Lujinxingia sediminis: one gene and its partner. The protein of the gene in region 2 binds, or shares a complex with, the protein of the main gene of each other region. Links are inferred from orthologs where the notes say so. Each region holds a gene or a part of one and is shown on either strand. Other genes may lie near its edges. The genes, in order: uvrB and EA187_RS17185.

Region 1 (3,290 bases), on a different replicon or contig from region 2:
CCTTCCCGGGCGATCATCGCGCTGGGCACCAACCTGGGCGATCGGGCCCTGGCGCTCAAGCGCGCGCTCGACGCCCTCGACCACCTGCCGTGCAGCCGCCTGGGCGCGCTCAGCGCGTTTTATGAGACGCAGCCGCGCATTGTCGAGGACCAACCGCTCTTTTTAAACGCCTGCGCCGAGCTCTTCACCGAGCTCGCTCCGCTCGATCTTCTCGACGGCCTGCTCGCCATTGAGCGCGCGATGGGGCGAGTGCGGCTGCAGCCCAAAGGACCGCGGGCCATTGATCTGGATCTTTTGTTTTATGAGGACCAGATCCTCGATCATGCCCGGCTAACGCTTCCGCATCCGGCGATTGCGGAGCGCGCTTTTGTGCTCGTGCCCCTCTGCGATATCGCCTCCGATCTCACGCACCCGGTGCTTGGCGTCAGCGCCCAAAACCTTCTCGAAGGCTGCGATGATGCGGGCTGGGTGCGGGTGTTCGAAGAGGCGCCGGCGCTGAAGGTGTTGTTGTGATTGCGTTGGATACTTCAATGAAATCAGTGGCTTGATGGGTTCGCTATGATCGGGTGCCAGGCACCCGATCATGGTCAAGAAGATCGAATGCCTGGCACCCGATCGTGGTCAAGAAGATCGAATGCCTGGCACCCGATTATGGTCAAGAAGATCGAATGCCTGGCACCCGATCATGGCTGGAAAACGATCGAACGCCTGGCACCCGATCATGGGCAATGTGATCGAATGCCTGGCACCCGATCGACCTGATTAACCCACCCCCAAAAACCTCGCCTGCACCGCACGCAACTCATCGCGCAACTTGGCAGCATCCTCGAAACGCAGCTCGCGGGCGGCGACCTTCATCGCCTCGCGCAACTTCTCGATGCGCTTTTCCAGAAGTTGCGGCGTCTCTTCGGCGTCGGGGCTCAGCACGCCGGAGGTGTCGTCGAGCAGGGCAGCGGCCTTCTCGTAGGGGCTGGCGTCGGGAGCTGCGTCGGGATCCGGCGGCACATGCTGCTCCAGATCCGAGATCTTTTTGGTGATCGTGCGCGGGGTGATGCCGTGTGTTTCGTTGTACGCCTGCTGAATCTCGCGACGACGGTTGGTCTCCTCGACCGCCTCTTTGATCGAGCGGGTGAGGGTGTCGGCATAGAGGATGACCTTGCCTTTGGAGTTACGCGCCGCTCGCCCGATGGTCTGAATCAGGCTGCGCGTCGAGCGCAAAAAGCCTTCTTTATCGGCGTCGAGGATTGCCACCAATGAGACCTCGGGGATGTCCAGCCCCTCGCGCAGAAGGTTGATGCCGATGAGCACGTCGAAGACGCCTTTTCGCAGGTCGCGAATCAGGTTCATGCGCTCAATGGTGTCGATGTCGCTGTGCAGGTAGCGCACCTTCACGCCGAGCTCTTCGAGGTATTCGGTGAGATCTTCGCTCATGCGTTTGGTGAGCGTGGTCACCAGGACGCGCTCCCCGGCGTCGACGCGCTGGCGAATCTCGCCATAGACGTCGTCGACCTGCTCGAGGGCCGGGCGGATCTCGATCTCAGGGTCGATAAGGCCGGTGGGGCGGATGATCTGCTCGACGACCACGCCCTCGCATTTCTCAAGCTCGTAGTCGCCCGGGGTGGCCGAGACGAAGATCACCTGGTTGATGTGATTCTCCCACTCCTCGAACTTCATCGGGCGGTTGTCCATCGCGCTGGGCAGGCGAAAGCCGTGCTCCACCAGCGTGGTCTTGCGGGAGCGGTCGCCGCGGTACATGCCGCCGATCTGCGGCACAGTGACGTGCGACTCGTCGATGACCAGCAGGTAATCGTCGGGAAAGTAGTCGAACAAACAGGGCGGGGCGGCGCCCGGGTCGCGGCCGGAGAAGTGGCGCGAGTAGTTCTCAATCCCGTTGCAGAAGCCCATCGTCGCGATCATCTCCAGGTCGAACTGCGTGCGCTGCTCCAGGCGCTGGGCCTCCAGCAGCATCCCGCGCGCCACAAGCTCCTCGAGGCGCTCGCGCAGCTCGGCCTTGATGGACTCCATCGCCAGCTTCTTCTTCTCGGGGAGCACGGCGTAGTGGGTGTTGGGGTAGACGGCGATCTTCTCAAGCTGGCGCAGGCGCTTTCCGCGCAAAGGATCGATCTCGTAGATCGCCTCCACCTCATCGCCGAAAAACTCGATGCGAATCGCCTTATCCTCCTCGTGCGCCGGGAAGATCTCGACCACGTCGCCCCGCACCCGAAAGGTACCGCGGTGGAAGTCCATGTCGCGACGCTTGAACTGCATCTCCACCAACTTCTCCAGCACGCTGTCGCGGCGCACCTCATCGCCCTCCTCCAAAAAGAGCAACATCCCCATATAGGCCTCGCCACTCCCCAGGCCGTAGATGCAGCTGACCGAGGCCACGATGAGCACGTCGTTGCGCTCAAAGAGGCTGCGCGTGGCGGAGTGGCGCATGCGGTCGATGGCGTCGTTGATCGCCGAGTCCTTCTCGATGAAGGTGTCGGTCGAGGGGATGTACGCCTCGGGCTGGTAGTAGTCGTAATAACTTACGAAATACTCCACGGCGTTATGAGGAAAGAGCTCCTTGAACTCCGCGTAGAGCTGGGCGGCCAGCGTCTTATTGGGCGCCATGACCAGGGTGGGTTTGTTGACCTGCGCCACCGTGTTGGCGATCGCAAAGGTCTTACCCGTGCCGGTGGCGCCGAGCAGCGTCTGGTAGCGCTCCCCACGCTGCAATCCCTCGACCATCTGCTTGATCGCCGTGGGCTGGTCGCCCTCTGGCGAGTACTCGGTCACAAGCTCAAACGTTTTGGACTCACGCACGGCCACACCTCTACGTCATTCCGGTTTACCACCGCTTCGCCACGGCGACTCTGCGCCGGCGCATCACCACCTGTGATCCGGCGCGTGTTCACATGAATGGTAAGCGCCAGAATGCCGGTACATCTGTACAGGCGTGGGTGGTGAAGATCAACGGTTGGGTCCGAGAACTATTCCACCCGATGGTCAGCCCTTGCGTCCCATCAACATACCGCTCCCATCTCGTAGAGGCGCCCCTTGTGGGCGCCCATTCGCCCCCCGAGCACCGATCCCGTAAAAGCCTTTGTGTAAGGCCCAACACACCGACACATCGAGAAGGGGGCGGGCACAAGACCCGCCCCTACGACATGGTAGGGGAATGACCGAATCCACCTCTCCCGTAGGGGCGCCTCTCGTGGGCGCCCCCGCGAACCTCGATGAACGGAGCGACTGATAAGTTTTTGATTTTATTTGGTTTCCTGTTGCGACTTCGGCTGCGGCGAGCG
Region 2 (3,379 bases):
GCTCCGGCACCACCTCATAGCAGGCTTTGAGAAAGTCCGGCAGATCCTCGCCACGCCCGCTGGTAAAGACCACCGGAAGACTCAAGCCCCGGTAGACCAGCATGAGATTGGCGATCTCGCCACGCTCATCGCGCGAGCCGTACCAGCGGCAGAACTGAAAATAAGAAGGATCGAGGTTTCCCAGAAGGTAGGCATTCGCCAGTCGATCCTGGACCAGAAACTCTCGCAGCTCGTCGCGCTCAGTCAGCTCTTCGACAGCCATGGGGGGCACCTCGGTTGCACGCCCGCCCCGCCGCACTCCATCGGGGAGCGGGCCGGGGTTGCGGGCGAAAAAAATCGCGGCACGTGTCGCCTCAAAGGCGCTCGCCGCGTCCGTGGTCGTGAGCACACCGCCCGCCACGAAGGCAGGTGATTGTCGACGACCAGACTCAAGTTTACGTGGGGCGTCCGCCGACGACAACTCGCCGCGAGCGCTGCAGTGGGGAGCTTTCCCCCGGGTAAACATAAGCGCCGCGGCGTTGCATTCCCGCGCGCCTTGCCAATCCTCAGACCAGAGGTCATAACACCAACGGAACAAATTTGCAGCTCCGAAGTTCTTTTGCATGTGATGACAATGACTCAGGACTGGCTCCAACACCTCAATTCCGATCAGCGCCAGGCCGTCACCCACCCGGCCGGGCCCCTCCTGGTGCTCGCCGGCGCCGGCAGCGGCAAGACCCGCGTGCTCACCCACCGCATCGCCTTTTTGATCGCTGAGCAGGGCGTCGCCCCTCATCAGATCGTGGCGATGACCTTTACCAACAAGGCCGCCCAGGAGATGCGCGAGCGCGTCGACCAGCTCCTCGACGGCCACGGTCAGGCAGGCCAGGTCACCATCAGCACCTTCCACAGCCTGGGCGCACGCATCCTGCGTCGCCATGCGCCGGCCGCAGGCCTGGAGTGGAACTTCTCGATCTACGACGACGCCGACCAGCGCCGGCTGATCACCCGCATCCTCGATGAGGCCGGCGATGAGCGAGCCCGCGCCGATGTGCGCCGCCTCCAGAGCTACATCGACGCCTGCAAAAACCGCGGCTGGACGCCCTCCCAGGCTCACGAGAACGCCCACGACGCCCGCGCCGAGGCCGACGCCGAGCTCTATGCCAACTACCAGCGCGCCCTCACACAGGCCGGCGCCGTTGATTTTGGAGATCTTATCCTGGGTGTGCTCGTGCTCTTTCGCGAACATCCCGATCTCGCAAAGCAGTACAGCCAACGCTGGCAACACGTGCTCGTCGACGAATTCCAGGATACCAACCCCGCTCAGTACGAGCTGCTCGATCACCTGACCCTGGCCCACAACAACCTCACGGTGGTCGGCGACGACGATCAGGCCATCTACCGCTGGCGCGGTGCCACCGTGGCCAACATCTTAGGCTTTGAAGACGCCAACGAGGCCGCTGCCCGCGTCAAACTTGAGCAGAACTACCGCTCCACATCTGTGATCCTGGAGGCCGCCAACGACGTCATCGCCCGCAACGATCGCCGTCACGCCAAAAAGCTCTGGACGGAGCGCCAGGGCGGCGAACCCATCGTGGCATTTACCGGCGCCGACGATCGTGAGGAGGCCGCCTATGTGGCCGAGACGATCTTCGATATGGCCCGCCAGGGCGGCAACTTCGACGACGTCGCAATCTTCTATCGCACCAACGCCCAGGGGCGCCTCTTTGAAGAACAGCTCCGCCAGTGGGGCGTGCCCTACCGCATCATCGGGGGCTTAAGTTTTTACGCCCGCGAGGAGATCAAAGATCTGCTGGCGTATTTGCGCTGCGCGCTCAACCCGCGTGACGATGTGGCCACCGCGCGTGTGATCAACACCCCCCGCCGCGGCATCGGAAAGACCACGCTGGAGAAGTTGACCGCGGCCACATCGGTGCCCGGCGTCGAGAGCCTGCAGGGCGCACTTCTCCTCACGCTCGAAGATCGCCCTGCCCAGAACGACCTCTTCGCCGCGCGCCGCCCTCGCCCCTCCAACCCCACCGAGCGCCTGCTCATTGAGACCGTCGAGGAGCTCAGCGGCGTCTCGCGCCGGGGCATCGACGAGTTCTGGAAGATCCTGGAGGCCACCCGCGACGATCTTCTGCACTACGAGGAGCTCACCCCGGTACTCGAGCGCCTCATTGAGCGCATCTCCTACTTCGAGCACCTCGAGCGCACCGACTCCGAGAGCGCCGAAGATCGCACCCGAAACGTCGGCGAGCTCCTGAGCGCGATTGAGGAGTTCGAGCAGGACCCGAACAGCGAGGCGCTCATCGCCTCGGTGCAGGAAGCGATGCCCGACGATCTCGATGATCTGCTGACCACCGCCCCGGCCTCCCTGCGCCTGCGCGCCTTCTTAGACCGCTCCGCGCTGGTCCAATCCACCGATGGCGACAACGGCCCCGGTCAGGCGGTCACCATGATGACCATCCACGGCTCCAAGGGCCTGGAGTTCCCCACGGTCTTTGTCGCCGGCCTCGAAGAAGAGACCTTCCCCAGCCTGCGCGATCCCGGCGACTCCGAAGAGCTCGCCGAAGAACGGCGCCTGGCCTACGTCGCCATCACCCGCGCCGAAGATCGCCTGTATATGACCAACGCGCGCCGACGACGGGTCTACGGGCAGTTCAAAGACACCGAACCCAGCCGCTTTTTGCTCGATATCGATCCGAGTCGGCTGATCATCGATCCGCGCAGCGCGGCAAAAGAACTCGACTACGCCCGCGATCGCCGAAAGCGCCTGGGAGCCCCTCACGGCGAGTTCCCCGAGCCTCAGATGCCCTCCCAGGGTGGGGCGCTCTACGACTTCAACCAGGCCCCGAGCTCCGACGAGCATTTGGCCCAGGATACTCCGGACTGGGAGTCGAACTTCTCGCAGAGCCCGCAGGAGTGGGACGTCACTCACACTCCGGCTGGCGACGACCAGCTCATCGGCGTCACCGTCAGCCACTCCCGCTTTGGCATTGGCGAGGTCGTGAGCGTCTCAGGCTCCGGCGATAAGGCGCGCCTGACCGTCGACTTCCCTGCTGTAGGCCAGCAGACTGTGATCCGCAAGTTCTTGAAAGTGTTGGGATAAGATTGACCCACGGTCACCTCTGCGACTGACCCACGGTCACTTTCTAAATGACCCACGGTCACCTCTGCGACCGACCCACGGTCATCTTTTCGACCGACCTACGGTCACCTCTGCAACCGACCCACGGTCACTTTCTAAATGACCCACGGTCACTTTTTCGACCGACCCACGGTCACCTCTGCTACCGACCCACGGTCACCTCTGCTACCGACCCACGGTCACCTCTGCTACCGACCCACGGTCATCTTTTCGACCGACCCACGGTCATCTTTTCGACCGACCCACGGT

The links.
Region 1: the proteins of EA187_RS17185 (region 2) and uvrB are in contact, whole or in part, in a crystal structure (PDB 7EGT), measured with the Thermus thermophilus proteins. The link is inferred for Lujinxingia sediminis from one-to-one orthologs. Residues at the interface, in WP_096412145.1 of Thermus thermophilus: His654, Arg656, Phe657, Gln666, Asp668, Glu669, Lys680, Arg681, Leu682, Ser683, Lys685, Tyr686, Ala687; in WP_096411307.1 of Thermus thermophilus: Glu23, Leu25, Arg26, Asp27, Gly28, Glu29, Arg30, Phe31, Arg55, Glu326, Asp327, Phe328, Glu379, Ser382, Gln383, His398, Gly400, Arg401.

Annotation. Positions count from the first base shown.
Region 1 is NZ_SADD01000019.1:38,393-41,682, reverse strand. The notes cover bases 286-3,255. They hold uvrB (excinuclease ABC subunit UvrB), read right to left. Parts: upstream 2,809-3,255; coding sequence 763-2,808; downstream 286-762. Other genes in these bases: folK (2-amino-4-hydroxy-6-hydroxymethyldihydropteridine diphosphokinase), read left to right, coding at 286-513. Also shown: more of folK, read left to right, coding at 1-285. UniProt on the Escherichia coli protein: The UvrABC repair system catalyzes the recognition and processing of DNA lesions. A damage recognition complex composed of 2 UvrA and 2 UvrB subunits scans DNA for abnormalities.
Region 2 is NZ_SADD01000013.1:125,766-129,144, reverse strand. The notes cover bases 294-3,352. They hold EA187_RS17185 (ATP-dependent helicase), read left to right. Parts: upstream 294-613; coding sequence 614-3,091; downstream 3,092-3,352. In the rest of the region: EA187_RS17190 (GNAT family N-acetyltransferase), read right to left, coding at 1-262. UniProt on the Escherichia coli protein: A helicase with DNA-dependent ATPase activity. Unwinds DNA duplexes with 3'-5' polarity. Translocates on single-stranded DNA with 3'-5' polarity. Initiates unwinding more efficiently from a nicked substrate than double-stranded DNA.